4 regions of the Dryocola baronae genome follow, and region 1 is predicted to be linked to each of the others. Evidence: predicted binding sites of a transcription regulator. Region 1 holds the regulator's gene; each other region holds the start of a gene.
What was found. Region 1 encodes PurR, which represses purine synthesis genes. Its sites were predicted from a motif close to CANGCAAACGTTTGCNTG; they were not measured.
Positions count from the first base shown of each region.

Region 2: the regulator PurR is predicted to act here: its motif matches at 5,705-5,722, upstream of glyA (serine hydroxymethyltransferase).
Region 3: the regulator PurR is predicted to act here: its motif matches at 4,379-4,396, upstream of pyrD (quinone-dependent dihydroorotate dehydrogenase).
Region 4: the regulator PurR is predicted to act here: its motif matches at 3,293-3,310, upstream of purE (5-(carboxyamino)imidazole ribonucleotide mutase).

Region 1 covers NZ_JBINNY010000001.1:2,269,299-2,277,035, reverse strand. The annotation lists gene ACSPHG_RS10735 (C40 family peptidase) at 1-12, shown strand, start outside; gene sodB (superoxide dismutase [Fe]) at 136-717, shown strand; gene cydH (cytochrome bd-I oxidase subunit CydH) at 915-1,004, opposite strand; gene purR (HTH-type transcriptional repressor PurR) at 1,297-2,322, shown strand; gene punR (DNA-binding transcriptional activator PunR) at 2,319-3,257, opposite strand; gene punC (purine nucleoside transporter PunC) at 3,372-4,574, shown strand; gene cfa (cyclopropane fatty acyl phospholipid synthase) at 4,870-6,018, shown strand; gene ACSPHG_RS10700 (PTS sugar transporter subunit IIC) at 6,267-7,586, shown strand; gene ACSPHG_RS10695 (glycoside hydrolase family 1 protein) at 7,633-7,737, shown strand, end outside.
Region 2 covers NZ_JBINNY010000001.1:1,249,350-1,257,086, reverse strand. The annotation lists gene ACSPHG_RS05770 (nickel/cobalt transporter) at 1-388, opposite strand, end outside; gene ACSPHG_RS05765 (DUF1007 family protein) at 379-1,026, opposite strand; gene csiE (stationary phase inducible protein CsiE) at 1,152-2,432, shown strand; gene ACSPHG_RS05755 (3-phenylpropionate MFS transporter) at 2,531-3,670, opposite strand; gene ACSPHG_RS05750 (DoxX family protein) at 3,859-4,281, shown strand; gene glyA (serine hydroxymethyltransferase) at 4,333-5,586, opposite strand; gene hmpA (NO-inducible flavohemoprotein) at 5,916-7,106, shown strand; gene glnB (nitrogen regulatory protein P-II) at 7,204-7,542, opposite strand; gene glrR (two-component system response regulator GlrR) at 7,619-7,737, opposite strand, start outside.
Region 3 covers NZ_JBINNY010000001.1:3,187,647-3,195,383, reverse strand. The annotation lists gene ssuB (aliphatic sulfonates ABC transporter ATP-binding protein) at 1-756, opposite strand, end outside; gene ssuC (aliphatic sulfonate ABC transporter permease SsuC) at 753-1,544, opposite strand; gene ssuD (FMNH2-dependent alkanesulfonate monooxygenase) at 1,554-2,699, opposite strand; gene ACSPHG_RS15280 (sulfonate ABC transporter substrate-binding protein) at 2,696-3,673, opposite strand; gene ssuE (NADPH-dependent FMN reductase) at 3,666-4,241, opposite strand; gene pyrD (quinone-dependent dihydroorotate dehydrogenase) at 4,490-5,500, shown strand; gene zapC (cell division protein ZapC) at 5,666-6,208, shown strand; gene ACSPHG_RS15260 (YcbX family protein) at 6,205-7,317, opposite strand; gene rlmKL (bifunctional 23S rRNA (guanine(2069)-N(7))-methyltransferase RlmK/23S rRNA (guanine(2445)-N(2))-methyltransferase RlmL) at 7,425-7,737, shown strand, end outside.
Region 4 covers NZ_JBINNY010000001.1:3,746,872-3,754,608, reverse strand. The annotation lists gene ACSPHG_RS17845 (methionine ABC transporter permease) at 1-99, shown strand, start outside; gene mnmH (tRNA 2-selenouridine(34) synthase MnmH) at 102-1,217, opposite strand; gene purK (5-(carboxyamino)imidazole ribonucleotide synthase) at 1,628-2,698, opposite strand; gene purE (5-(carboxyamino)imidazole ribonucleotide mutase) at 2,695-3,204, opposite strand; gene lpxH (UDP-2,3-diacylglucosamine diphosphatase) at 3,343-4,062, opposite strand; gene ppiB (peptidylprolyl isomerase B) at 4,073-4,567, opposite strand; gene cysS (cysteine--tRNA ligase) at 4,744-6,132, shown strand; gene ACSPHG_RS17810 (helix-turn-helix domain-containing protein) at 6,223-6,885, shown strand; gene ahpF (alkyl hydroperoxide reductase subunit F) at 7,025-7,737, opposite strand, start outside.

The DNA of each region.
Region 1 (7,737 bases):
ACCATTCGTTAATCCCTCCCCCTGCCCTTCAACGGGCAGGGTTTCTTCTCCTTTTGCTTATCCTTTCAATTTGTTACCCTAAAGCCACACTAAATGTGGTTATTTAGCTGTGTTCAAAATAATAAGGAGTTTGCAATGTCGTTCGAATTACCTGCATTACCGTATGCGAAAGATGCACTGGTTCCCCATATCTCCGCAGAAACGCTGGAATACCATTACGGCAAACATCATCAAACCTACGTCACTAACCTGAACAATCTGGTGAAGGGCAGCGCGTTTGAGGGTAAATCACTGGAAGAGATCGTGCGCACTTCTGAAGGCGGCGTGTTCAATAACGCAGCGCAGGTGTGGAACCACACGTTTTACTGGAACTGCCTGGCACCCAACGCGGGCGGCGAACCAACGGGCGTTGTGCTGGACGCCATCAACGCTTCATTTGGCAGCTTTGCGGAATTTAAACAGCAGTTTACCGACGCAGCAGTGAAGAACTTCGGCGCGGGATGGACCTGGCTTGTGAAGCGCCCGGACAACAGCCTGGCTATCGTTTCGACCTCAAACGCGGGCACGCCGCTTACAACCGACGCGAAGCCGCTGCTGACGGTAGACGTGTGGGAACATGCTTATTACATCGATTACCGCAACGCCCGCCCTAACTATCTTGAGCATTTCTGGGCGCTGGTGAACTGGGAATTTGTAGCGAAAAACCTGGCGGCTTAAGAGTCGGTGGTTTTTGGTGGATGGCGCTAGCGCTTATTCACCCTACTAAATGCCAAATCTGTAGGTCGAATAAACGAAGTGCCATCCGACATAATGATTATTCGCCCCACCGTTCATCGGCCTTCCGTAGGTCGGATAAGCGCAGCGCCATCCGACAAAAAACAAAAAATTAAGGCCGCAAACGCGGCCTCTTTAAATCAGTGCAGAACGGCGGTTAAGGCACCTGCAACAATCAGGCTCAGAACGATAACCGTGGTGATGACGGAAAATTTCAGATCGGTGCTCATCGTTAATCTCCTTTTAATACCCTACAAACGGTGTGTAGCGTGATTTTCCCACAATCAGCGGCAAAAATCCTCCTGGATTTATGATGATATTGGTTTTCCCTCTTCCACTTTGAGAAAAGATAAGCCAAAATCCCTCGCTAATTTACTGCGTACAATCAATTCAACGCCCTCCTCCCGTTTTATGTCGCCTTCCCGACATGCCGCAGCCCAAAAGTTGCCCAGGAGTTAGCGAACGCAAACGTTTAACAGACGAATTATCAGGAGTTTACGATATGGCCTGGAGTGACATCTAATGGCGACAATCAAGGACGTGGCGAAACGCGCAAACGTTTCCACTACAACCGTGTCACATGTTATTAACAAAACCCGTTTTGTGGCGGAAGAAACGCGCAACGCGGTCTGGGCGGCTATCAAAGAATTACACTATTCGCCGAGCGCCGTTGCGCGCAGCCTGAAAGTTAATCACACCAAAACGATTGGCCTGCTTGCCACCTCCAGCGAAGCACCCTATTTCGCCGAAATCATTGAAGCGGTGGAAAACAGCTGCTTTGAAAAGGGCTACACCCTGATTCTTGGCAACGCGCACAACAACTTCGAAAAGCAGCGCGCCTACCTGTCGATGATGGCGCAAAAGCGCGTCGACGGCCTGCTGGTGATGTGCTCAGAATACCCGGATACCCTGCTGACCATGCTTGAAGAGTATCGCCATATTCCGATGGTGGTCATGGACTGGGGCGAAGCGCGCGCGGACTTCACCGACTCCGTGGTTGATAACGCCTTCCACGGCGGCTATTTGGCCGGGCGTTATCTTATCGAACGCGGCCACCGTGAAATCGGCGCCATTCCCGGGCAGATGGAACGTAATACCGGCGGCGGCCGCCATGCTGGCTTTATGAAGGCGCTGGAAGAGGCGAAAATCGCCATTCCGGAAAATTGGATAGTCCAGGGCGATTTCGAGCCGGAATCCGGCTACCGCGCCATGCAGCAGATCCTCGGCCAGTCCCATCGCCCTACCGCCGTCTTCTGCGGCGGCGATATTATGGCCATGGGCGCGATTTGTGCAGCGGACGAAATGGGCCTGCGCGTGCCGCAGGATATCTCAATTATCGGCTATGACAACGTGCGCAACGCCCGCTATTTCTCCCCGGCGCTGACCACCATTCATCAGCCAAAAGAGACGCTGGGCGAAACGGCCTTCAACATGCTGCTTGACCGCATAGTGAATAAACGCGAAGAGTCGCAGATGATTGAAGTTCATCCTCGCCTGATTGAGCGCCGTTCCGTAGCGGACGGGCCGTTCCGCGACTACCGCCGTTAATCCTCCGTCCGAGCCTGAAGTCCCGCTTCAGGCTCCCTTAACCACTCCTGATTCATCGTCTCGCTATCCCCCAGATAATCTAGCAGCCAGCTCAGTGCCGGAGAGGCGTCATTTTGCCGCCAGGTCAGGCAGCAGGCCGCGTCCGGAAACGGGTTCTCCAGCGCCAGCTCTCGCCACGCGCCGCTGACAAGCCAGGGTCTGGCGATATGCGACGGCACCATGCCGATACACAGCCCCGCGCTCAGGCAGTCCGATCCTGACTCCCAGTCCGGCACCACGACGCGATGCTGGTTGTCCAGCAGCCAGGTGATGCGTTTTGGCAACGAGCGGGAGGTATCCTCCAGTACCAGCGAAGGCCACGAACGCAGCTCCTCGTCGCTCAGCGCGCCCTCACGCTGCGCCAGCGGGTGTTCCGCTGCCACCACGCAGCGCCAGCTCAGCGCGCCCATATCGCGAAACGCGTACCGTCCACCCACCGGAATGGCCTGTGTTGCGCCAATCGCGACCTCTACCCGCCCGTCGGCCAGCGCGTCCCACACGCCGTTGAACACCTCCTGAAAAACGCGCAGTTCGATATCAGGGAAGTGGCGATAGAAATCCAGCACCAGCTGGCGCGTGCGCTCGGGCTTGACGATATTATCGACGGCGATAGCCAGGTGCCCGCGCCATCCGTTAGCGATCTGCTGGCACTGTTGCCGCGTCGTCATCATTTTTTTGATAACAGAACGTCCTTCCTTTAAAAAGAAGGCCCCGGCGGGCGTAAGCTCAACGTCCCTGTGGCGGCGCTCAAACAGCGGAACGGCCAGCCAGTCCTCGAGCTGCCGCACCGTATAGCTGATGGCAGAAGGGACACGGTGCAGCTCCTGCGCCGCGCCGCTAAAACTGCCGTTACGCGCCACGGCGTCTATGACTTCCAGCGAATATTCTGACCACATATTTCTGCCTGCAAATTTTTTGAACGCAATCTACAAATATTAGCGTTTCACAAGCCGGTTTGCACTCCGTACACTCTCGCCGCTATTAACCTGCAAATAACTCAAGAGAAAATTATGCAACCATCAAAAGGATTTCTTATCTGGTTGGCCGGGCTGAGCGTGCTGGGGTTCCTCGCCACCGATATGTATCTGCCAGCCTTTGCCGCTATCCAGCAGGATCTGAACACCGAAGCCTCCGCCGTCAGCGCAAGCCTGAGCCTGTTCCTGGCGGGCTTCGCCTTCGCGCAGCTGATGTGGGGACCGATGTCCGATCGCTTCGGGCGTAAACCGGTTCTGCTGATTGGTTTAGGTATTTTCGCCGTAAGCTGCATCGGCATGCTGTGGGTCGAAAGCGCAACCGCGCTGCTCGTGCTGCGCTTTATTCAGGCGGTGGGCGTATGTTCCGCGGCCGTTAGCTGGCAGGCACTGGTGACCGACTACTATCCGGCAAGCCGTGCTAACCGCATCTTCGCCACGATTATGCCGCTGGTCGGGCTTTCCCCGGCGCTGGCTCCGCTGCTGGGCAGTTGGATCCTCAACCACTTCGAATGGCAGGCTATTTTCGCCACCCTGTTCGCCATCACCCTGCTGCTGATGATCCCAACGCTGCGCCTTAAGCCGCGCACCCAGCATCATCCGCAGACCGATGAAAACCGCGTGAGCTTCCTTTCCCTGCTGCGCTCGCGCGTTTATAGCGGCAACGTGCTGGTTTACGCCGCCTGTTCCGCGAGCTTCTTCGCATGGCTTACCGGTTCGCCGTTCATCCTTAACGCCATGGGCTACAGCCCGGCAGCGATTGGCCTGAGCTATATGCCGCAGACCGTCGCCTTCCTGATTGGCGGCTACGGCTGCCGCAGCGCGCTGCAAAAATGGCAGGGCAAGCAGATGCTGCCGTGGCTGCTGGCGCTCTACACGCTGAGCGTTTTCGCCACCTGGGCCGTTGCCGTCAGCGGCCACGCTAACCTGACGCTGCTGCTTATTCCGTTCTGCATCATGGCGATGGCGAACGGTGCGATTTACCCGATCGTGGTTGCCAGCGCCCTGCTGCCGTTTCCGCAGGCCACGGGCAAGGCCGCCGCGCTGCAAAACACACTGCAACTGGGCCTGTGCTTCTTCGCGAGCCTGATGGTTTCCTGGCTGGTCGCCACCCCGCTGCTCACCACCACCAGCGTCATGCTGGCAACCGTGGTGCTGGCGATGCTTGGCTATCTGCTGCAGCGCGTCAGCCGTGAGAAATCCTGGCAGACCGCCGAGGCCTCCTCCTCGCACGGACAGTAACCCAGGCAATAATGTAATAAATACGTAATTAGCTTGCTAACAATAATCAGTTGAATCACCTGCCGGTCGGGCATATACTCACTACCGGCTCGATTATTATCACTATAATGAATACATTAACGGGAGCCTCAGGGTTCCCGTTTATCTTTGGATAGTCATTTTTTGCGGGCGCTAGCCCCTATCTCTGTTCTACGTCGGATATCAGGCACACGGAATTTTCCGTGCGATTTCTCACATACCGCAAATAGCGTCTACGCTGTTTTAAGGTTCTGGTCACACAGGTGATGGAGAAGCTATGAGTTCATCGTGTATAGAAGAAGTCAGCATACGAGATAATGAATGGTATCGTATCGCGAACGAAATGCTCACCCGGGCAGGGATTACCGTCAATGGCCCTAACCCTTTTGATGTTCAAGTCAAACACCCCGATTTTTTTAAACGCGTCCTGCAAGAGGGTTCACTCGGTCTCGGTGAAAGCTTTATGGACGGCTGGTGGGACTGTGAACGCCTGGATATTTTTTTCAGCAAAGTCATTCGCGCCGGGCTGGAAAATCAGCTCCCGCACCATCTAAAAGACACCCTGCGTATTGCCGCCGCCCGGCTCGTCAATCTGCAAAGTAAGAAACGCGCCTGGATAGTCGGCAAAGAGCATTACGACCTCGGGAACGATCTCTTCTCCCGCATGCTTGACGAACATATGCAGTATTCGTGCGGCTACTGGAAAGACGCCACCACGCTCAGCGAGGCGCAAAACGCCAAGCTCAAAATGATCTGCGATAAGCTTCAGCTTGAGCCTGGCATGACGCTGCTGGATATCGGCTGCGGATGGGGCGGACTGGCCGCGTTTGCCGCGCGCAACTATGGCGTCGCGGTGCATGGCGTAACCATTTCTGCCGAGCAGCAGAAAATGGCCCAGGAGCGCTGTGCCGGGCTGGATGTCACCATTCTGCTGCAGGATTATCGTGACCTGGACATGCAGTTCGACCGCATCGTTTCCGTGGGCATGTTCGAACACGTGGGTCCGAAAAACTACGCCACCTATTTTGACGTGGCTGACCGCAACTTAAAACCGGACGGCATCTTCCTGCTGCACACCATCGGCTCTAACAAAACCGATAACAACGTCGACGCGTGGATAGACAAGTACATCTTCCCTAACGGCTGTCTGCCGTCCGTGCGCCAGATTGCTGACGCCAGCGAAAATCATTTCGTGATGGAAGACTGGCACAACTTCGGCGCGGACTACGATAAAACGCTAATGGCGTGGCATGAACGCTTCCTCGCCTGCTGGCCGGAAATCGCCGATAACTATTCCGAGCGCTTTAAACGGATGTTCAGCTACTACCTCAATGCCTGCGCCGGGGCGTTTCGCGCCCGCGATATTCAGCTCTGGCAGGTGGTGTTTAGCCGCGGCGTTGAAAACGGGCTGCGGGTGCCTCGCTAACCGGGCTTTTGTTTCATCTTTTCGAAGGCGGGTAGCGCAGGCCGATACCCGCCGCATAGCGTTGGATGGCGGCCTGCGCTTATCCAATTGACTTAAATCTGCAAAAATAGTGGTCCCTATCACATTTTCCCCGATATAAACCTCACGATTTTGATCCCGCTAGCAATTCTTCATTGCCTCCATGGAAACCGGTTTCCGTTTTGTTTCACAATCATTTTACTTTCCAGGACATTCGCAAGGACACCGCCATGAGCATGTACCAAAAAATGGTCAATGTGATTGAGCAAAAAGTCACACCAATCGCGGGCACCATGGGCTCACAGCGACACGTCATCGCCATCCGCGATGGTTTTATCGCCGCCCTGCCGTTTATGATTATCGGTTCTTTCCTGTTAGTTTTTATTTTCCCGCCGTTCTCGCCGGACAGCAGCTGGGGCTTCGCCCGGACGTGGCTCAACTTCTCGCTCACCTGGCGCGAACAGCTGATGCTGCCGTTTAACCTCAGCATGGGCGTGATGACGTTCTTTATTTCGGTGGGTATCGGCGCAAGCCTGGGTAAACATTACAAGCTTGACCCGATCATGACCGGGCTGCTGGCCTTTATGGCCTTTCTGCTGGTTGCCGCCCCCTATAAAGACGGCCACATCTCAACGCAGTATTTCTCCGGCCAGGGCATTTTTACCGCGCTGATAACGGCTATTTACGCCAGCGAAATGTACGCGTTCTTAAAGCGCCACAACATTACTATCCGCCTGCCGAAAGAGGTGCCGACCGGCGTGGCGCGCTCTTTCGAGATTTTAATCCCGGTGGTGGTCATCGTGTTTACCCTCCATCCGCTCAACCTTCTGATTGAAGCCACTACGGGGATGATTCTGCCGGAAGCCATTATGCACCTGCTGGCCCCGCTGGTTTCCGCATCCGACTCGCTGCCCGCCATACTGATTTCGGTGTTTATCTGCCAGATTCTGTGGTTTGCCGGGATTCATGGGGCGCTTATCGTCACGGGCATTATGAACCCGTTCTGGATGGCGAATCTGTCCGCTAACCAGACGGCGCTTGCCGCAGGCGCGGCGCTGCCGCACATCTACCTGCAGGGCTTTTGGGATCACTATCTGCTAATTGGCGGCGTGGGGTCGACGCTGCCGCTGGCGTTCCTGCTGCTGCGCAGCCGCGCGGTGCACCTGCGCACCATCGGCAAAATGGGCGTTGTACCGAGCTTCTTTAATATCAACGAACCTATTCTCTTCGGTACGCCCATCATCATGAACCCGGTATTCTTTCTGCCGTTTACGCTGGTGCCGATGATCAACGCCACGCTTGCATATATCGCCACAAGGCTTGGCTGGATTGCGCAGGTTGTCTCGCTTACGCCGTGGACTACCCCGGCCCCAATCGGTGCCTCGTGGGCCGCAAACTGGGCGGTAAGTCCCGTTATCATGTGCCTGATTTGTATGGTGATGTCAGCTGTGATGTATTACCCCTTCCTGAAGGCGTACGAGCGGACCCTGCTCAAGCAGGATGAAGAGCGCGGCGCGCAGGAAAGCGATAACCCCGTTACCGTAAACTAACTTTTTTGCCCGCCGGTCTGGCGGGCTCGTCAATAGAGGAAAAACGATGAAATACGCATTCCCTGATAATTTCTGGTGGGGCAGCGCCTGCTCCGCGCCGCAGACCGAAGGCGAAACGCTGAACTTTGGCAAATCCGCCACCATCTGGGAC
Region 2 (7,737 bases), 1.0 Mb from region 1:
CGACCAGCGCAATCGCCACCAGCCCCTGCAATAAAGAAGCGGCGAACGTCAGCTTCAAACTGCTTTTCAGCCGTGAAGGATGGGTCGCAAGCCACGTAGTAATCACGACTTTTCCGTGGCCCGGCCCCAGCGCGTGCAGCACGCCGTAGAAAAAGCTAAACGACAGCAGCGACCAGCCCGCCTGCGCCGGGTTTTCCGCCACCGCGCGCAGCAGGCTGCTCAACTGCTGATTGATGGTTTTTTGCCACGCCGCGCTGTTAATCAGGATCTGCGGCCAGTAAAGCCAGAGGGCATAGCACGCGGCTAAAGATAAAAGTAGAAACAGCGCCAGGGGCCACAGGTGCAGCCAGCGTCGCGTGTGGGGTTTAGCGGAGAAAACTACTGACATTGTACCGTTACCTGTTGGGCAAACTGTTTACCTAGTTCCATATCTTCCGGCGGCGCGTTGGCCTTATCGAGCGACTGCGCGAACGCCAGCGTATCTTCGTTTGGCTGCGGCGTCTTGACCAAGATTTTGCAGCTCTGCGCCAGTTCTTCCGGAAGCTTTGCATCGGCCGGCTGGTCGTAGCTCATATCAACAAAATAGGTCGGGTCAAAGGTGGCGAAGCTGTAGGTTTGCCCTTTCAGCGGCTGCGGGTGCGCAAGCGGCAGAATAAAAGACAGCACCGCCTGATGATTGACGCGCGCAAGGCCATATTCCGTCGGCAGGTTATTAAACTTCACCTTTTCGCCGTTGTGCCAGAACTCGGTAAAGTAGTGCTGACCCAGCACGTTAGCCATCACCTCGGCGGCGAGCTTCTTCCAGACCGGCGAACCGGGCTTTGCGTCACCCGCGTCATACAGCAGGTCCGCTGAAGTGATTTCATCCATCGTCCACGCCATTTTCAAGCCGGTCATCTGCCCGTCCTTCGCCATCACCGTGGTGACTAACGTAATGAAGCTGTGTGGATGGGCCAGCGCAGCGGGTGCCCAAAGCGCCGAGGCGAGTAAGATAATCCCTGTTGTGCTACACGTTTTGCCGCGCATTGTTCCCTCAGGATAAAAATTCTGTGAGCCAGCGAAAATTCCGCGATTAAAAACCATGCCTGTCGCGATCTGCCTCAAAAGCTTTAGCTACTCTTAGCAATATTCAACATAACTGGACTCTGCGGATGATGACACTGCTCTCCCCACCACCATCTGTGCTCTCCAGTCCGCAGCGACGCTGCCACCTGCTTTTAATGCTTTATCTTCCGGGTCAGGCGGTGACGCCGGAGATTGTCGGCAGGGTCAACGGAGTAGACAGCAGCAAAGCCCTGCAAGATATAGCCGACACGGGCATGGAAATCCAGCGTTATCACCGGCTGGCGATGATCACCGAGCCCGACGGCAGCTATCGGATTGAAGGCAAGGCGCTTGACCGCCGATTGTGTTTGCTGCACTGGCTACGACGGGCGCTGCGCCTGTGCCCCACCTTTGTGCAGCACCATTTTACCCCGGCGCTGAAAGACCAGCTGCGCAAGCAGGGCATCACCAAAGCCCTCTACGACGACACCAACCTTCAGGCGTTGGTGAGCCTCTGCGCCCGCCGCCTGCAGCGCCAGTTCGACAGCCGCGACGTGCAGTTTCTCAGCCTCTATTTACAGTATTGCCTGCACCAGCATCAGCTGGGGATAACGCCCGAGTTTAATGACCGACAGCGCGAGTGGACGCGCCTACGCCCGGAATTCATCGCCGCGCAGGAAATCGCCCGCCACTGGACGCGCCGCGTGCACCAGCCCGCCCACGAAGACGAACAGCTGTTTCTTGCGCTGCTTTTCCAGATGCTGCGCACGCCGGATCCGCTGAAGGACAACCACCAGCAGGACTTACGCCTGCGCGCCTCGATCTCTACGATGATTGCCCATTTCCGCAGGCTGGCGGGAATGTCGTTTAGCGACGAACAGGGGCTTGGCGACCAGCTTTACGTCCATCTTGCGCAGGCGCTCGACCGCAGCCTGTTCGATATCGGAATTGATAACAGCCTGCCGGAAGAGATTACCCGCCTCTATCCCAAACTGATGCGCACCACGCGCGAGGCCTTCAGCGAGTTTGAGGCCGATTACGGGGTGCGGTTTTCAGACGAGGAGGTGGGCCTGGTGGCGGTGATTTTTGGCGCATGGCTGATGCAGGAAAACGATCTGCAGGAAAAGCAGGTGCTGCTGCTGACGGGGAATAATCTCGCGCTTGAGCAGCAGATTGAACAGCAGCTGCGCGAGCTGACTCTGCTGCCGCTTAATATCAAACACCTGACGGTGCACAGCTTCCAGAAAGAGGGTGCGCCAAAAGAGGTTGTGCTGGTTATTACGCCCTACTCTACCAGCCTGCCGCTCTACTCGCCGCCGCTGATCCACGCCACGCTGCCGCTGGGTGAGCATATGCAGCAGCGTATTCGTGAAATTTTGGAAACGTGAAATAGTCGGTGTTGGGTGGCGAACGTCGGGTGGCGCTGCGCTTACCCGACCTACGGTTTTGTAGGGTGGATAAGCGCATGTGCCATCCACCGAAATTATCAGGTGACGGCTTGAACCTTCGGCCGAATCACCAGCGCCGGTATCGCCACCAGCGCCATAATCCAGAACACGCCGCCCTGCATGTGCTGATACAGGTAGCCGGAAAACATCGTCATAATGGCGATCCCGCCGCCCATGGCCACCGCCGAATAGACCGCCTGCAGGCGAATCACCTCGTTGCCCTGCCGCGCGGAGATGTAGCGCATGGCCGCAAGGTGGCAAACGGTAAAGCTGCCGCAGTGCAGGATTTGCGCAGCGAGTAGCCACGGCAGATCCGTCGTCCACGCCATCAGGCTCCAGCGCAAAATGCCCGCGACGCCGGAAAGCAGCAGCAGATCCCGTGCGCTCCAGCGGCGGAACAGCCTGTGGCTCAGTGCAAAAATTACGATTTCCGCCACCACGCCAAGCGACCATAAATAGCCGACTACCGAGGCGGAATACCCCGCACCCTGCCAGTAAATCGCGCTGAACCCGTAGTAGGCCGCGTGCGCCCCCTGCAACAGCGACACGCAGGCAAGAAAGCGCCACGAACTCAACACCAGCTTTTTCCACGCCTGCCAGCCCGCGCCCTCATGGTGGCGCGTTTCGCCCTGCGGCATCACCGACGGACGCAGCATCATGCCGATGAGCATGGAAGCCACGCCGATGCTGAGCAGCACCAAAATCGCCTGGTAGCTAAACAGGCTGACCAGCTTGCCGGTCATCGCCGAACCTATCACAAACGCCAGCGATCCCCACAGGCGCACCCGCCCGTAGTCCATGGTGATTTGCTTCTGCCAGGTGCCCGCCAGCGCGTCCGTAAGCGGCACGAGCGGCGAGAAAAAGAGGTTAAACCCGACCATCACCACCAGCAGCCACACGGCGGTTTGTCCGAACCAGAAAGCGGCGGCAAAAAGCAGCGTTAACAGGGCAAGCAGGCGAAGGGCAAAAACGAGACGGGAGGGGTCGGTGACGCGAGGGGCTAACAATAAACTACCGAGAAAACGAGCGATTAAACCGGCACCCAGCAGCAGGCCGATGGTTTCCGGGGGAAGCCCCACGCCTGCGAGCCACACGCTCCAGAAGGGAAGAAAAATCCCGTAGCTAAAGAAGTAGGTAAAATAGCTGAGCGCCAGCCAGCGCGTAGAATGCAAAACCATGATCCCTCCCGTTTTGGAGGCGACAGTGTGGCTGAGCCACGGCTGGCTTGCAAGCAAACATACAGGCTGGAAAGAGGGGCAAAATGGCCGAAATGCCGAGCGGCTCTGCTATTTAAGCTGCTGTTTCTGGCGCGCTTTGTGGATGTGTATTACGTTTAATTTGAACCTCCTCACAAATCGAGCCCGCTATGAACACACTTCGTTATTTCGATTTTGGTCAGTCACGTCCGGTAATGCTGCTGGTCGCGCGAATTGCGCTGGTGCTGCTGTTTATTATTTTTGGTTTCCCGAAAATGACGGGCTTTAGCGGGACGGTGCAGTATATGGCTTCCGTCGGTGCGCCGCTGCCGATGGTGTCCGCCATTATTGCCGTGCTGATGGAGGTCGTCGCCGCGATCCTTATCGTGCTGGGCTTTTACACCCGCCCGCTGGCCATTTTGTTTATCTTTTATACCCTCGGCACGGCGGTGATTGGCCATCACTACTGGAACATGAGCGGCGACGCGGTGATGCCGAACATGATCAACTTCTATAAAAACGTCAGCATCGCCGGGGCTTTCCTGCTGCTGGCGATCGTTGGGCCAGGGAGCCTTTCGCTCGACAAGCGTTAAATTTCAGATATAAAAAAGGCCGCGAAAGCGGCCTTTTTCTTGGGGTATCGCTTACGCGTACACCGGCAGACGGGCACAGATATCGAGCACTTTCTTCTTGGTGCGTTCGATAACCGCTTCGTCGTTGATGTTGTCTAACACATCGCAAATCCAGCCAGCCAGCTCACGGGCGTCCGCTTCGGTGAAGCCGCGACGGGTGATTGCCGGGGTACCCAGACGGATGCCGGAAGTCACAAACGGGCTCTTCGGATCGTTTGGCACGCTGTTTTTGTTAACGGTGATGTTGGCGCGACCCAGAGCGGCGTCAGCTTCTTTTCCGGTGAGGTTTTTATCAACCAGGTCCAGCAGGAACAGGTGGTTGTCGGTACCGCCGGAAACCACTTTGTAACCGCGCTCCAGGCAAACCGCGACCATCGCTTTCGCGTTTTTAGCCACCTGCTGCTGATAGGTTTTAAACTCAGGCTCCATCGCTTCTTTCAGCGCCACCGCTTTACCCGCGATAACGTGCATCAACGGGCCGCCCTGCGCGCCAGGGAAGACCGCTGAGTTCAGCTTTTTATACAGCTCTTCGCTGCCGCCTTTCGCGAGGATCAAACCGCCGCGTGGGCCAGCCAGGGTTTTGTGGGTGGTGGTGGTCACAACGTGCGCGTGTGGAACCGGGTTCGGGTAAACGCCTGCGGCGATAAGGCCCGCTACGTGCGCCATATCCACAAACAGGTAAGCGCCGATCTGGTCTGCGATTTCACGCATTTTTGCCCAGGCAACGACGCCGGAATAGGCGGAGAAGCCGCCGATGATCATCTTCGGCTTGTGTTTTTTGGCCTGTGCTTCCAGGTCCGCATAGTCGATATGACCGGACTCATCGATGCCGTAAGGCACGATGTTATACAGCTTGCCGGAGAAGTTCACCGGGGAGCCGTGGGTCAGGTGGCCGCCGTGCGCCAGGTTCATGCCCAGCACGGTATCGCCTGGCTCCAGCAGCGTGGTGTACACCGCGAAGTTTGCCTGGGAACCGGAGTGCGGCTGCACGTTAGCGTAATCAGCGCCGAACAGCTCTTTCGCACGGTCAATAGCCAACTGTTCTACCACGTCAACGTATTCGCAGCCGCCGTAGTAGCGCTTGCCTGGATAGCCTTCGGCATACTTGTTTGTTAACTGAGAACCCTGCGCCTGCATTACGCGTGGGCTGGTGTAGTTTTCGGAGGCGATCAGTTCAATGTGCTCTTCCTGACGTACTTTTTCTTGCTCCATGGCCTGCCATAACTCGGCATCGTAATCGGCAATGTTCATTTCACGCTTTAACATTCGCTTCTCCTGACTCAGCTAACAGTAAAAATTTGGGCGGCTTTACGGGGCCCGTTTGGGCGACGGGCAACAGTGTAAACCGAATCGGTATTGGGTGATAGGGCTTGACAGAGGTTTTTACGCAAACGATTGGCTAGGCGTGGCGTAAGGGTTTACAGGCAAAAGCTTCAGGCTGTTTTAGAGGATATTTCTTCATCAACAACATGCGTGATTTTCATCTTCTGTGATCCACGTCGACAAGCACAATAAACCATTTACAGGCTGGGTCTATTTTTTATAAGATGCATTCAAAATACCACTTATATAAAAACGCTATACAGGAGCCGCCCATGCTAGATGCACAAACCGTCGCCGTTGTGAAATCCACTATCCCCCTGCTTGCCGCCACCGGCCCTAAACTGACCGCTCATTTCTACGATCGCATGTTCAGCCATAACCCCGAGCTGAAAGAGATTTTCAATATGAGCAACCAGCGCAACGGCGACCAGCGTGAAGCGCTGTTCAACGCCATCTGCGCCTATGCCACCCATATCGAAAACCTTGCGGTGCTGCTGCCTGCGGTAGAAAAAATCGCCCAAAAACACACCAGTTTTCAGATAAAACCCGAGCAGTACGACATCGTTGGCGGCCACCTGCTGGCAACGCTTGACGAGATGTTCAGCCCGGGCCAGGAAGTGCTGGACGCATGGGGTAAGGCGTATGGCGTGCTTGCAGGCGTGTTCATCAATCGCGAAGCGGAAATCTACCAGAGCAATGCGGTGAAAAACGGCGGCTGGGAAGGCACCCGCGCGTTCCGCATCATGGCAAAAGAGCCGCAGAGCGCGCTTATCACCAGCTTTGAATTTGCACCGGTCGACGGTCAGCCGGTCGCCGACTATCTGCCGGGACAGTATCTTGGCGTGTGGCTGAAGCCGGAAGGTTTTCCGCACCAGGAAATTCGCCAGTATTCGCTCACCCGCAGGCCGGACGGCAAAACCTATCGCATAGCCGTGAAGCGCGAAGATCGGGGGCAGGTTTCCAGCTGGCTGCACAATAGCGCCAAAGTGGGCGATGTGGTGCATCTGGCGGCCCCGGCGGGCGATTTCTTTATGGACGTTTCCGCGCAAACGCCGGTCACGCTGATTTCCGCAGGCGTGGGGCAAACGCCGATGCTGGCGATGCTGGACACGCTGGCGAAAAGCGCTCACACGGCCCAGGTCAACTGGTTCCACGCGGCGGAGCACGGCGAGGTGCACGCATTTGCCGACGAGGTTAATCAGTTGGGGCAACAATTGCCGCGCTTCGAACGCCACGTCTGGTACCGCACGCCGAGCGAAAGCTGCCGCGCGCAGGCCAAATTTGATAGCGAAGGCTTGATGGATTTAATGGCGCTGGAGGGCAAAATCAGCGCGCCGGACATGCAGTTCTATCTGTGCGGGCCGGTGAGCTTTATGCGTTTCGCAGCGGAACAGCTGGTGAAGCTGGGCGTGGAGCAGGATCGTATTCATTACGAATGCTTCGGGCCGCATAAGGTGATGTGATTTCAGATGTCGGGTAGCGTTGTGTTTACCCGGCCTACGGGATCATTAGGTTCGGTGAGTAATGTCGGGTGGCGTTGCGCCTACCCGACAGGATAAATCAAATCGCCGCGTCGTCTTCTTCGCCGGTACGGATACGCACCACGCGCGCCACGTCGAAGACGAAGATTTTGCCGTCGCCGATTTTGCCGGTTTGCGCAGTGCGGATGATGGTATCCACGCAGGTATCGACGATATCGTCAGTGACCACGATTTCAATTTTCACCTTCGGCAGGAAGTCGACCATGTACTCTGCGCCACGGTACAGTTCGGTGTGCCCTTTCTGGCGGCCAAAGCCTTTGACCTCGGTCACCGTCATGCCGGTGATGCCCACTTCTGCCAGCGCTTCGCGAACGTCATCAAGCTTGAACGGTTTAATAATCGCATCGATTTTTTTCATGATTTTCTCTGTCTTTCCCGCACTGACTGCGTGCTTAACTTAGCCTATCGTAATCGGTTGCTCACACTACCACAGCCTACTCTTTAAAGTCATTGGCATCGAGTTCATGCCGTGAAAGCAGCTTGTAGAACTCGGTGCGGTTGCGCCCCGCCATACGCGCGGCGTGGGTCACGTTGCCCTTGGTGATTTGCAGCA
Region 3 (7,737 bases), 920 kb from region 1:
GCGCGCCGGTTCTTCAACGGCGTGGCGTTTCATCACCCGCTCAAGCACCTGAGATTCCAGCTCTGCCAGCCTCACCGAGCCAAGGCGGCGTGGGCGCGGCAAATCTATCGTCAGATCCAGACCAATCTTTCCTTCTTCTATAAGCAGCACCCGATCCGCCATGGCGACGGCCTCGCTTACGTCGTGGGTCACCAACAGAACGGTAAAGCCATGCTCCTGCCACAGCGAAACGATCAGATCCTGCATTTCGATACGCGTTAGCGCGTCGAGTGCGCCAAGGGGTTCATCAAGCAGCAGCAGCCCCGGACGGTGGATAAGCGCGCGGGCCAGCGCCACGCGCTGCTTCTGCCCGCCGGACAGCGCCGCAGGCCACTCTTTCGCGCGGCTTTCCAGCCCGACCGCTGCCAGCGCACCGTGCGCCGCGTCGCGCCAGCTGCCTTTCAGCCCCAGCCCAACGTTATCCATCACCGATTTCCACGGCAGAAGGCGAGCATCCTGGAACATGAGGCGCGTGTCGTCCTGGCTTTGCCGCAGCGGCGCGTTACCGGCTAACAGCGATCCGCCGGTGGGATTCTCCAGTCCGGCCAGCAGGCGCAGCAGGGTGCTTTTGCCTCCGCCGCTCCTTCCGACAACCGCGACAAACTGCCCGGCGGGAATATGCAGCGCCAGCTCGTTAAGAATGGTTTTATCGCCGTAGCGCTTGGTCACTCCCTCGAGCAGCAGCGGCGTCCCCTGATTTATACGTGCGGTATTCATACGGTTTCCTCTTTTAGCTGGTAGGCCGGATGCCAGCGCAGCCAGACGCGTTCTAACAGCTGGGCGCTAACGTCCGCCAGCTTGCCGAGCAGGGCATACAGAATAATCGCCACCACCACGACATCGGTTTGCAGGAATTCACGGGCGTTCATCGCCAGATAGCCAATGCCGGAGTTGGCCGAAATCGTTTCGGCGACGATGAGCGTCAGCCACATCAGGCCGAGGGCAAAGCGCACGCCGACCATAATCGACGGCAGGGCACCGGGCAAAATCACCTGGCTGAACAGGCTAAAGCCCGACAGCCCGTAGCTGCGCGCCATCTCGAGCAGCCCCTGGTCGATATTTTTAATGCCGTGCCAGGTGTTGATGTAAATCGGGAATAGCGTGCCGAGCGCCACCAAGAAGATTTTGGCGGATTCGTCGATGCCGAACCACAGAATGACCAGCGGGATCAGCGCCAGATGCGGCACGTTGCGCAGCATTTGAATGGAGGTATCCAGCAGGCGTTCGCCCCAGCGCGAAAGGCCGCTGATCAGGCCCAGAATTAAGCCAAGCGACCCGCCGATGCTAAAGCCGATCGCCGCGCGCCAGGAGCTGATCGCCAGGTGCTGCCACAGTTCGCCGCTCGCGGAGAGATTCCAGAATGTCACCACCACGCCCTCGGGGGAGGGCAGAATGCGCGTCGACAGCCAGCCCACCGAGGATGCCAGCTGCCAGATAACGATAATGGTGACCGGCAGCAGCCATGGGGCGAGGCGCAGAAGTAGTTTACGAGAGCTTTTCGTCATCATCGCCCCCTAGCTTTGCGCGGCTTTACGAGGGATGAAGTCATTCGCCACCACTTCACCTTTTTCGTGATGCTGGCGCGGCTGCGGGATCTCAGGGATGGCGACATCCAGATGCGGGAACAGCAGCTCGCCTACGCGGTAGGCCTCTTCGAGATGTGGATAGCCGGAGAAAATAAAGCTGTCGATGCCGAGATCCGCGTATTCGTTAATGCGGGCCGCGACCGTAGGGCCATCGCCCACCAGCGCCGTACCCGCGCCGCCGCGCACCAGGCCCACGCCTGCCCAGAGGTTCGGACTGATTTCCAGATTGTCGCGCTTCCCGCCGTGCAGCGCTGCCATGCGGTGCTGTCCAACCGAATCGGTGCGGGCAAACGCGGCCTGCGCCTTAGCGATAGTGGCGTCGTCGAGCTGCGAGATCAGGCGGTCTGCGGCCTGCCAGGCCTCCTCGTTGGTTTCGCGCACGATGACGTGCAGGCGGATCCCAAACCTAACGGTGCGCCCTTGCTTAGCGGCTTTCGCGCGTACCTGTTCAATTTTTTCCTTCACCAGATGCGGCGGCTCACCCCACGTCAGGTACAAATCAACCTGCTCCGCCGCCAGATCCTGCGCCACGTCCGATGAACCGCCAAAATAGAGCGGCGGACGCGGCTGCTGGACCGGCGGAAACAGGAGTTTTGCGCCCTTCACCTGAATGTGCTTGCCGTCGTAATCCACCGTTTCGCCTTCCAGCACGCGCCGCCAGATGCGGGTGAACTCCGCCGAAGCTTCGTATCGCTCTTCATGATTGAGGAACACGCCGTCCCCGGCCAGCTCTTCCGGGTCGCTGCCGGTGACCAAATTGAACAGCGCACGGCCGTTGGAAAGCCTGTCGAGCGTGGCGGCCTGACGAGCGGCTACCGTGGGTGAAACTACGCTCGGGCGCAGTGCCACGAGGAATTTCAAACGCTGGGTTACCGGAATCATAGACGCGGCGACCAGCCAGGCGTCTTCGCAGGAACGGCCTGTCGGGATCAGCACGCCGGTGAAACCAAGCCTGTCCGCGGCCTGGGCAATCTGCTGGAGATAACCGTGATCAACCGGGCGCGCGGCGTCGTTGCTGCCTAAATAATGACCGTCGCCATGGGTAGGTAAGAACCAGAACAGGTTAAGACTCATGATTTATCTCCTTTTGCGGCGCCAGCGGGCTGCCAGATGCGGGTGCGGATATCGACTTTTTTTGGCACTAAATGGTTGTCGTAAAACAGGTCGGCGGTCTGCTGCTGTTTTTCAGCCGTAGCCGCGCTGACCGGGGTGATTTCGGTCGGTGGGCGATGATCGAAGTAGGTGGCGATTACCTGCTCCGGCAGGCCCATGGTCTTAGCAAGTAGCGCTACGCTCTCCTGGCGCTGGGAGCGCGTCAGGTCATCGGCATCGCTGAATGTTTTCAGCACGCCCTGTAGGAATTCGCCGTTCTTCTCGGCGTAAGGCCGGGAAGCGAGATAAAACGAACCGGTTTGATTGAGCTGGCTTCCATCCGTGAGAACGCGGACGCCGCCGTTCAGCAAAGCGGCGGAATAGTAGGGATCCCAGATGGCCCAGGCATCAACATTGCCCTGCTGGAATGCGGCTCGTGCGTCGGCTGGCGTCAGGTAGGCTGGCTGGATATCGGTGAATTTCAGCCCCGCTTTTTGCAGCGCGCGCAGCACCAGATTGTGCGAGCTGGAACCTTTCTGGAAGGCGACCTTATGGCCCTTAAGATCGGCAACGGTTTTCAGCGGGCTGTTTTCCGGCACCAGAATCACTTCTGCTTTTGGCTTCGCGGGCTCCGATCCGACATAAACCAGATCCGCGCCTGCGGCCTGAGCGAAGATCGGCGGAATATCGCCGGTACTGCCCAAATCGATACTGCCTATATTGAGCGCCTCAAGCATCTGCGGGCCGGCCGGGAACTCTATCCACGAGATTTTGGTCTGCGGATAACGCTGCTCCAGAAACTGGTGGCTCTTTGCCAGCACCATGCTGACGGACCCTTTTTGATAGCCGATGCGCAGCTGGTCGGGTGCAGGCTCGGCTGCGTTAACCGCCGAACTCAGGCTCAGCATTCCGGCAAAAGCTAGCCACGGGGTGGCGCGTTTTAACAGATTAAACATGGGCAACTCCCTGCTGGACGAAAGGTGAGGCGACGGCGAAATAACGGCGGTGCAGCGCCTGCCAGAAGGTTTCCAGCGCGGTATCCAGGCGCTGCTGTAGATTGGCGGTGAACACCGGCTTGTGCTGGTAATCGGCCACCTGGCTGTCGTCGGCAAACACGCCATGGAGGATTTCCTGGGCTTTAAGGGCGTTCAGCACCGGCTTCAGGGCATAGTCAACCGCAAGCATGTGGGCCACGGTGCCGCCGGTCGCCAGCGGCAGAACAACCTTCTTCTCAAGCGCGCGCTCCGGCAGCAGGTCCAGCAGCGTTTTCAACGCGCCGGCAAACGATGCCTTGTAAACCGGCGTGGCGATGATCAATCCGTCGGCCTGCTCAAGCTGTTCGGTGAGCGCTTTAAGGGCCGGACTGTCGAAACGGGCGTAAAGCAGATCTTCCGGCGCGAAGTTTTGCAGATGCCAGTGACACACCTCTATATCCAATGCGCTAAGTTTTTCTCGGGCATACTCCAGCAGGGCGCTGGAACGGGACGGGAAGCGGGGGCTTCCGGCTAGCGTGATCACGCGCATCTTGGCTCCTTATAACTAAAAGTTCGATAGTTGTTAACTTTGATAACAATTGACTTTGATAGTGGCAGAGGCGCGTTATTCCACTAAATGATTTATCTGATAAACAAATGCCGAAAAGTGCATAAGAAGCGGAGGGCAGAGAAAACGTTTGCGTCTATTCGGCCTTTTTTGTTGCAGGTCAATTCCAATCGCGGGCGCGATCGATAATAATACGGCCCCGGTTTGCACACCGGAATCCAGGAGAGTTCATGTACTACCCCTTCGTTCGTAAAGCCCTTTTCCAGCTCGATCCTGAGCGCGCTCATGAAGTGACATTTCAGCAATTACGCCGCGTAACGGGTACGCCGTTTGAACGCCTTGTGCGTCAAAACGTTCCGTCGAAGCCGGTGACCTGCATGGGGCTGACATTTAAAAACCCGCTTGGCCTCGCCGCGGGTCTTGATAAGAACGGTGAATGTATTGACGCCCTGGGCGCGATGGGCTTCGGTTCCATTGAAATTGGTACCGTTACGCCACGCCCGCAGCCGGGAAATGACAAGCCGCGCATCTTCCGCCTCGTTGAAGCCGAAGGGTTAATTAACCGCATGGGCTTTAATAATCTTGGCGTCGATAACCTGGTCGAGAACGTTAAAAAAGCCCATTTCGATGGCATCCTCGGCATCAATATTGGCAAGAATAAAGACACGCCGGTGGAGCAGGGTAAAGACGACTATTTGATCTGCATGGATAAAATTTATCCGTATGCTGGCTATATTGCGATCAATATATCGTCACCGAATACGCCGGGATTGCGTTCACTGCAATACGGCGAAGCGCTGGACGATCTTTTAAGTGCGATAAAAATTAAGCAGCAGGCGCTGCAAGAATTGCATCATAAATATGTGCCGATCGCGGTTAAGATCGCACCTGATCTTTCAGAAGAAGAATTGATCCAGGTGGCGGATAGTTTAGTTCGCCATAATATTGATGGGGTCATCGCCACCAATACAACATTAGACCGCAGCCTTGTTCAGGGCATGAAGCACTGCGACGAAATCGGTGGCTTGAGCGGTCGTCCGGTGCAGCTAAAAAGCACGGAAATTATTCGTCGCCTGTCTCAAGAATTAAATGGCCGGTTGCCTATTATCGGCGTCGGCGGCATTGATTCCGTGATTGCCGCTCGGGAAAAGATAGCGGCCGGCGCCAGCCTGGTGCAGATTTATTCTGGCTTCATATTTAAAGGCCCGCCGCTGATAAAAGAAATCGTCACTCATCTCTAAGCTTTATCATTTCCAGACAGCCGGGGCTTTATTTTCAGCCCTGGTTGTTTTATATTCCGATGCTGTTGCTAAATTAATCATTCTAGTCTTTTATTAATATGGCATTAAACCAGACGGCGATAAGGATGTTTTAAGTTTGCGGAATAAACACAAGGGTAAGTCATTATGCGTATAAAACCGGACGACAGCTGGCGTTGGTATTTCGACGAAGAGCACGATCGTATGATGCTCGATTTAGCCAATGGAATGCTTTTTCGCTCCCGTTTCCCGCGTAAAATGCTCACCCCGGATGCCTTTGAAAACGCTGGTTTTTGTGTCGACGACGCCGCGCTGTTTTTCTCATTTGATGAGAAATGCCGCGACCTGCCGTTAAGTAAGGAACACCGTGCCGAGCTGGTGTTAAACGCGCTGGTGGCTATCCGCTATCTCAAGCCGCAGATGCCAAAAAGCTGGCACTTTGTTTCCCATGGCGACTGCTGGCAGCCCGCTCCGGGCGATGCCGCCTGCGTCTGGCTTAGCGAAGATATGCAGCAGGTGAATCTGCTGGTTGTTGAAACAGGCGACAATGCGGCGCTATGCCTGCTTGCGCAGCCGGGCTTACAGCTTGCCGGCCGCACCATGCAGTTGGGCGATGCCATCAAAGTGATGAATGACAGGCTGAAGCCGCAGCCGGTAGGTAGCAACCTCAGTCTCGATCAGGCGGTTTAAAGCGTTTCCAGCTTCACATCTCCCGCCGGCACGCAGCTACAGCATAAGATAGTGCCATCTGCGCCGACGGCGTTTTTCTTAAGCCCCTTCACCTCGCCATCAACCAAACGCACCCGACAGCACCCGCAGATGCCCGCCCGGCAGGAATAAGGCACACGAATGCCCTGCTGCTCGAGCTGCTCGAGAAGAATTTGCTGGTTGTTGCCGCGAAAAGCCCGGCCCTGCCAGTCGATGGCCACCGTGCTTTCCTGCTGTTCAATAGGTTCGGCTGCTTCTGCCACTTCCCCCGCGCCGTATACTCTGGCCGGTTTTGTGGCGAGGACTTCAAGCTCGTCGCCAACCCGAATAACGCCGCTGTTGCGCGCGATGAGGTTTTGCCCGAAGTCGACGTCACCGTTGTCCTGCGCCGTGCGGAAGCTTTGTAACGTTGCCAGCGGTTCGCCGCTCGGATGTTTACGGCCTTTTTCCGGGCTGACGGTGGTGAAAATACAGCGGCTGCAGGGCTTGGCGACGTCAAAGGTTACGCCGCCGATACGCACGACCTGCCAGCCGTCCTCGGCCCAGGGCTGCGCGCCGGTGACAACCAGGTTCGGGCGAAACTGCGTCATTTTTACGCTGGCAGGGCAGCGGTTTTGCAGATCGCGCAATGAGGCTTCGTTAGTCAACAGGAAAGGGTAACCGTCGGCAAATGAGAGCGGCACCTCTTCGTGCTGCTTAACGCGGCGCGTTAAGTTTTCGCCCACCCAGCGCAGCTGCACCGGGCGCGAGAAGAAGCCGCTCAGCCAGCCGTTGATTTCGTCCGGGGCGATAAGCGCCGTAAAATGATTCCCCCACACTTCGGTGGCGGAAGGCGTCGGCTGGAAATCTGCAAAGCGAACGTTTGCCGATGAGCCGTCCGGCGCGCTGAGGTATAAACCGTCGTGCAGGATTGCCGGAGTGAACAGCACCATCTGCGGATACTGACGTGCGGTAATAAAGGTGCCATCCTGTTCGGTAATCATAAATATGCGATCGAACGCCAGGCCGCTGGTGCCCACCTGAGCGTGCGAAAGGGCAAGGCCGCGCATTGATTTGACCGGGTGAATATAAAGTTGAGATAGACTGATCATGGCGCCCTCCTTGCCTGTAAAAATAATAAGAGGGCAACTTTATGACATGCGTGGCGGATTAGCTATAATGCGCCACTATTTTCTTCTCCTGACCAAAAAGTGACGATATGAATTCTCTGTTTGCCAGTACGGCGCGTGGGCTCGAAGAGCTGTTAAAAACTGAACTGGAAGGGCTGGGCGCGCAAGGCTGCCAGGTGGTTCAGGGCGGCGTACATTACCAGGGGGATTCTCGTCTGGTCTATCAAAGCCTGATGTGGAGCCGCCTGGCTTCCCGCATCCTGCTGCCGCTGAGCGAATGTAGCGTCTACAGCGATCTGGATTTGTACCTCGGCGTTCAGGTTATCGACTGGCCGTCTATCTTCGGGCCGGACGCGACCTTCGCCGTGCATTTTAGCGGCCTGAACGATGTTATCCGCAACA
Region 4 (7,737 bases), 1.5 Mb from region 1:
ATGGTGGTGACCGTGGTGGCGCTGATCGTGCTGGTGCAGGTGGTGCAAATGGCGGGGGACTATCTGGCCCGCCGCGCGGATAAGCGCGACCGGCACTAGGATTATTTTGCCTGGCTGACGTAGCTGCTGCTGCGCAGCCAGGATTCAACCTGCCTATAATCCCCGCGAAACACGATTTGCCCCGCTTTTTTGCCCAGCTGGTAGCGGTACATCGGGTCGTAATATTCTTCCAGCAGCGGCGCAAGCCACGCCAGATGCCCGTCGCTTAAGCCGGTCTTGCGCTGGTGTTCGAGCGCCTTGTCCAGCACCATGGTGAACTGCTGGAAACGTTCCATGCCCAGGCGGCGGCGAATGGCGAACAGGCCGTGATGCAGGTATTCGCCGTAGTGTCGCCACGCGGTTTCTTCATCGCTTACGGACAAAAACGCGGCGCTCATCTGCTCGAAGTATTCGTTTTTCAGGCGCTCCAGGCGCACCTCGAACGGGTCTTCAATCACCACAATCGGCGAACGCGTCATGTTTTCTCTGAAGGTTTCCGGGATGTGGCGCGAGCCGATCATGCGGCCTTCGTCTTCGATAATCCAGGTCACCGGCGCGCCCTCGCTCTTTTTCAGCAGCGTGACGGCAAGGTTGTTTTCGAAGCTCGCCTGTGAAGGCTGCTCGACGATCGTGCGGCCAAACGAGGAGCCGCGGTGGCGCGCCAGCCCTTCAAGATCGACGCCGGTAGGCAGCGAGCGGATCAGGATGGTTTTGCCGCAGCCGGTGTTGCCGCTGACCATGATCATCGGCCACGTCGCGCGTGCTTCAATGGTCTGTACTGCGAAGTGGCGTAGCGCCTTGTAACCGCCGTCTACCAGCGGGTAGTTCACGCCCGCTTCGCGCAGCCACTGCTGGACGATATGCGAACGCATGCCGCCACGCGCGCAGCACAGATAGCCGTCGGGATGGAGCCGACACTGCTCGAGCCACCTTTCAAGGCGCGCGGCTTTGGTCTTGCCGTTGACCAGAATATGGCCCAGCTCAACCGCCGCCTGCTGCCCGCGCTGCTTGTAGCAGGTGCCGACGGCCGCTCGTTCTTCATCCGACATCAGCGGCAGATTAAGCGCGGCGGGCATAGCGCCCTGGCTGAATTCAACCGGCGCGCGCACGTCGATAAGCGGGGTATCGGTGCGCAGCAGCTGTTCGTAATGTTGAGAGTCGGGACGAGCGTTAATCATGCATAAACCTTAAGACGAATGGGGCGAAACGAGGGGGATTGTGCGCTGGCTGGGCATGAAAAGAAAGAGGGGAAAGTGCGGCGGGTATTTTATAAAAAGGAATATGTCGGATGGCGCTGCGCTTATCCGACCTACAAATCGGCCTGTAATACCGTGCATCTTGTCGGATGGCGCTGCGCTTATCCGACCTACAAACCGACCTAAATACCGGGTATTTCGTCGGATGGCGCGTTGCTTATCCGACCTACAAACCGACCTACGATACCGTGCGTCTTGTCGGATGGCGCTGCGCTTATCCGACCTACAAACTGTTTAAATTATTGTTGGATGGCGGCCTACGCCTTACCCGACCTACGGCTCCGGATGATTCGTAGGGCGGGTAAGCGAAGCGCCACCCGCCGCAAACGTAGCTACTTAAGAAGCTTGCTCTGCGCCCAGGCGATGCCGCTCGCATAGTCCGGGGACAGCAGCGGAACCAGCGCCTCGAGCGACGCGCTCATCCTGTCGGTATCGCTGTCGTTTAGGTTGAGATGCCCGACCTTGCGGCCTTCGCGCACCTCTTTGTCGTACCAGTGCAGGTGCACCAGCGGCAGCTTCAGCCAGTTATAGTTCAGCTCGGAGCCAATCAGGTTGATCATCACCGACGGGGCGTTAACGACAGGCTGCGGCAGCGGCAAATCGACAATCGCGCGCAGATGCAGCTCGAACTGGCTGATGGACGCGCCGTTCTGCGTCCAGTGCCCGCTGTTGTGCACGCGCGGGGCCAGCTCGTTAATCAGCAGGCCGGACGGGGTGACAAAGCACTCCATCGCCATCACGCCGACGTAGTTCAGTTCGTGCATCACGGCGCTGAGCATGTCTTCCGCTTCGCTTTGCTGCTCGGCGTTGGCGTGCGGGAAGGCGACGCTTGCGCGCAGAATGCCGTCCTGGTGCAGGTTGTGCGTCAGCGGATAAAACACCGTGCTGCCGTCGTGGCCGCGCGCGCCGACAAGCGAAACTTCGCCGGAAAAGTTAATGCCCTGCTCAACGATGCACTCGCCGTAGCAGTCGTCCGGCAGTTGGTTGGTTTCGCCGCGGCGTAAACGCCACTGGCCGCGACCGTCGTAGCCGCCGACGCGGCGTTTAACGATCGCCAGATCGCCCAGCGTTTCAAAAACGTCGGCCCATTCGTCGCGGCTGGAAAGCAGCTGCCACGGGGCGGTTGCCAGCCCCAGCCTGTCGAACATCTCTTTCTGCGTCAGGCGGTCGGCGATAATCGGGAAGACATCGCGGTTCACAAAGGCGTTGTGGCGCGCCAGCTCGCGGGTAAGGGCGGTTTCGGGCCAGCGCTCGATTTCAGCGGTGATCACGCTCTGCGCGAAGGGGACGGCTTCCGGCTCGGCGTCAAGCCCCACGGGATACACCGCGATGCCCAGCGGCTCGCCCGCCTGGCGCAGCATTCTGCCCAGCTGGCCGTTGCCTAAAACGCAGACGCGCTTCATGCCTCACCCCGCGGGTCCGGATTTTCCAGCACTTCTTCGGTCTGCGCGTTGCGCCATGCGGCCAGACGCTTGTGCAGCGCGTGGTCGTGCAGGGCAAGGATTTGTGCTGCCAGCAGCGCCGAGTTTGCCGCACCGGCTTTGCCAATCGCCAGCGTGCCCACCGGAATACCGCGCGGCATCTGTACGATGGAATAGAGGCTGTCCACGCCGCTTAACGCAGCACTTTGCACCGGCACGCCCAGCACCGGCACCAGCGTTTTAGCCGCCAGCATGCCCGGCAGATGCGCAGCACCGCCCGCGCCCGCGATAATCACCTGGTAACCGTTGCTTTCGGCCTGTTCGGCAAAGCTAAAGAGTTTATCCGGCGTGCGGTGTGCGGAAACGACTTCGACGTGGTGCGGGACTTCAAGCGCGGTAAGGATTTCTGCTGCAAACTGCATGGTGGCCCAGTCACTTTTGGAACCCATGACAATGGCGATACGCGCCGGGGTCTGGTTGGAGGACATGCGTCTCAAAACTCCTGTGGAAGTGCAAACATCACCGAACGTCGGGCGGTCGGTCAGAAGGAGTGTGAGAATACCATGAACATCGGACAAGGAAAACGGTTGCGTGGTTAACAAAGCGGCGAAAAACGGCCTTGCGACTTAAAAATCGAACGCGATAAGCTCGACGTCTTCGGGGGTGACTTTGATCATCGAACCTTCCGTATGCCATGCGCCCAGCACGCAGCGGAAAGCGGGTTTGCCGTTTGCGGTCAGGGAGTGAATTTCCGGGCGATGCGTGTGGCCGTGGATCATCCACTGCACGTCGCGGCGGGTGAGGGCGTCGACAACCGCCTGCTGATTCACGTCCATAATGGAGAGGGATTTGCTGCTATTGGCAGCCTTGCTTCCGGCGCGCATTTTGGCGGCCACGCGTTTGCGGATAAACAGCGGCAGCGCGAGGAACAGCCGTTGCAGCCAGGGCTGGTGCACCTTCTGGCGAAACGCCTGGTAGCCGTTGTCGTCCGTGCAAAGCGTATCGCCGTGCAGAATGAGCACCCTGCGGCCGTACAGATCGAGGACTTTTTCTTCCGGCAGCAGCGTCATGCCGCTCAGGCGGGCAAAGCGCCTGCCGAGCAGGAAATCGCGGTTGCCGTGGATGAAATAGCAGGGGACGCCTGAATCAACCAACGCTTTGATGGCTAAAGCGATTTCGCCGTGCAGCGGTTCGGGATCGTCGTCGCCAATCCAAGCTTCAAACAGGTCGCCGAGGATGTACAGCGCCTGCGCTTCCCGCGCCGTGCCTGCCAGAAAACGCAGAAAACCGGCGGTTATCGCCGGTTCTTCTGAGCAGAGATGTAAATCTGCAATAAACAGGATCATCGACGGCGAATTACTCGCTGACGGTGACGCTGTTAATAATGACGTCTTCTTTCGGCACGTCCTGATGCATGCCGCTGCGGCCGGTGGAAACGCCCTTGATTTTATCAACCACGTCCATGCCTTCAACCACTTCGGCAAATACGCAGTAGCCCCAACCCTGCAGGCTTTCGCCGCTGAAGTTCAGGAAGTCGTTATCTGCCACGTTGATGAAGAACTGTGCGCTTGCGGAGTGTGGTGCCTGGGTGCGAGCCATCGCCAGGGTGCCACGGGTGTTTTTCAGGCCGTTGTTTGCTTCGTTCTGAATGGTGTCTTTGGTTTCTTTCTGCTTCATGCCAGGTTCAAAACCGCCGCCCTGGATCATAAAACCGTTGATCACACGGTGGAAAATGGTGTTGTCGTAGAAACCTTCGCGGCAGTAGTCCAGGAAGTTTTTAACGGTAATTGGCGCTTTATCGTCAAAAGTTTTGATGATGATATCACCGTGATTAGTGTGAAAAGTAACCATGCTCTGCATCCTATATTAGTCAGACAGTGTTCCGGCAGACGGTGCCGCCACACAAGGTGGTTGTTATAGCATAACTGCACTTGATCATCACCTTGCAAAGCGTACTGCTTCCGTGTGAAATTTTGAGGTAACATACACGCCAATTCTTATTACACACGCTGACACGGAATCTCCTGATGTTAAAAATCTTCAATACAATGAGTCGTCAAAAAGAGGAATTCAAACCTATTCATGCCGGAGAAGTTGGCATGTACGTGTGTGGTATCACCGTTTACGACCTGTGTCACATCGGCCATGGCCGTACCTTCGTGGCGTTTGACGTCGTTGCCCGCTACCTGCGTTTTATCGGCTACAAGCTGAAGTACGTGCGCAACATCACCGATATTGACGATAAAATCATTAAACGCGCCCACGAAAACGGCGAAGATTTTGTTGCGCTGGTGGACAGGATGGTCGCCGAAATGCACAAAGATTTCGACGCGCTCAACATTCTGCGCCCGGACAGCGAGCCGCGCGCCACCAAACATATCCCGGAAATCATCGAAATAGTTGAACAGCTTATCGCGCGCAACCACGCCTACGTGGCCTCGAACGGCGACGTGATGTTTTCGGTGGAAACCGACCCGTCCTACGGCAAGCTTTCACGCCAGGATCTGGATCAGCTGCAGGCCGGCGCGCGCGTGGAAGTTGCCGCAGACGTGAAGCGCAACCCGATGGACTTCGTGCTGTGGAAGATGTCCAAGCCGGGCGAGCCAAGCTGGCAGTCACCGTGGGGTGAAGGCCGTCCGGGCTGGCACATTGAATGTTCGGCGATGAACTGCAAGCAGCTCGGCAACCATTTCGACATTCACGGCGGCGGCTCAGACCTGATGTTCCCGCACCATGAAAACGAAATCGCCCAGTCCACCTGCGCACATGACGGCGAGTACGTGAACACCTGGATGCACTCCGGCATGGTGATGGTTGACCGCGAGAAAATGTCCAAATCGCTGGGCAACTTCTTCACCGTGCGCGACGTATTAAAGTATTACGACGCGGAAACCATTCGCTACTTCCTGATGTCCGGCCACTATCGCAGCCAGCTGAACTACAGCGAAGAGAACCTCAAGCAGGCGCGTACTTCGCTGGAGCGCCTGTACACCGCGCTGCGCGGCACGGACAGCGCCGCACAGCCCGCCGGTGGCGAAGCGTTCGAAGCCCGCTTCCGTGATGCCATGGACGACGACTTCAACACGCCGGAAGCCTATTCCGTGCTGTTCGACATGGCGCGCGAAGTAAACCGCCTGAAAGCGGAAGATGTGACGGCGGCAAACGGCCTTGCGGCGGCGCTGCGCCAGCTTTCCGGCGTGCTGGGCCTGCTGGAGCAGGACCCGGAAGCCTTCCTGCAGAGCGGCGCACAGGCGGACGACGGCGAAGTAGCTGAAATTGAAGCGCTTATCAAGCAGCGTAACGACGCTCGTAAGTCCAAAGACTGGGCGCTTGCCGACCAGGCGCGCGACCGTCTGAACGAGATGGGCATCGTGCTGGAAGACGGCGCGCAGGGCACGACCTGGCGCAGAAAATAGCATTTTTCTAAGAAAAACCTCAAAAAGCGGCGAAAGCCGCTTTTTTTATCGGCTAAGATATCAGTAATAAAAATGAACAAAGGATCGGACATGAATAATGCTGATGGTTCGGTGAAGACGCCGATGACGCTTACTGCTTATCCGGAGCGGCCAAATGCTGAATTTGAAACTTTGGGTGCTTTACTGACTCCCCTTGGCACGCCCTGCACGCTTGAGCAGGGCGAAGCGGTCGATGCGTTTGAAGATGGCCAACAGTCGATTTTTATCTTTAGCGAGGGTTTGTTCAGGTTTGTGCGCGGATTGGATGAGCTTACGCTTACCACCGCGCGCGCGCCGATGATTTTTGGCCTTACCGAAGCCGTGCGGCCACGCGGCTCCTGGTATCTGGTCGCGCAGAGCACCTGCAAGGGCTACAGAATACCCGCGAGCGTTGCCCTGGACGCGATAACCGAGCATCAGCAGTGGCAAACGGTGGCAGCTATTTTCGCCTGGTTCCTGCAGGTATTTTCGGCGCGCGACGAGCAGCTGGTAGGCGTCAACTCCTACACGATGATTCGCAATAAGCTGATGGAGTTAGGCGATATGTCCCTGGAGCTGCGTCGTGACATTAACGTCGCTGATTACATTCAGCAGCGCACGCAGCTGGCGCGCAGCACGATAATGACGATTCTGGGCGAGCTGAGAAAGGGCGAATACATCGAGATAAGACGCGGCAGGCTGCTGGGGATCCGGCATTTGCCGAAGGATTATTGATGTGGAAAAGTCGGATGGCGCTGGCGCTTATCCGACCTACGGTAAGGGCATATATTGATAACGTCGGACGAAGCGAGTGCTTATCCGGCGCTAGTTTTGTACGGTGGATAAGCGAAGCGCCATCCACCGCTGCCGCCCATCAAGAATTGCGAATCAAATAATCAAACGCGCTTAGGGAAGCTTTAGCGCCTTCGCCCGTCGCGATAATAATCTGCTTGTAAGGCACGGTTGTGCAGTCGCCCGCCGCAAATACGCCCTTCACGGTCGTTTCGCACTTCGCATCGATGATGATTTCGCCCATGCGGTTGCGCTCAACGCTGCCTTCCAGCCAGTTGGTGTTCGGCAGCAGGCCTATCTGCACGAAAATCCCCGCCAGCGCGATGTCGTGCACGGCTTCGGTTACGCGGTCTTTATACTGCAGGCCGGTCACCTTGCTGCCGTCGCCTTTCACTTCCAGCGTTTGCGCGTTCAGAACGACGTCGACGTTGCTCAGGCTGCGCAGTTTGTTCTGCAGCACCTGGTCGGCCTTCATCTCTGGGGCAAATTCCAGCAGCGTTACGTGCTCAACCAGGCCTGCCAGATCGATTGCCGCCTCCACGCCGGAGTTGCCGCCGCCGATCACCGCCACGCGCTTGCCTTTAAACAGCGGGCCGTCGCAGTGCGGGCAGTAGGTTACGCCCTTGGTGCGGTACTGGTCTTCGCCCGGCACGTTCATGTTGCGCCATTTTGCGCCGGTGGCAATGATGATGCTGCGCGCGCTCAGGGTAGCGCCGGACGCGGTCTGAATCTGGTGTAAACCCCCTTCGGACGCCGCCGGAATCAGCCTGCTTGCGCTCTGGGTATCAATCACGT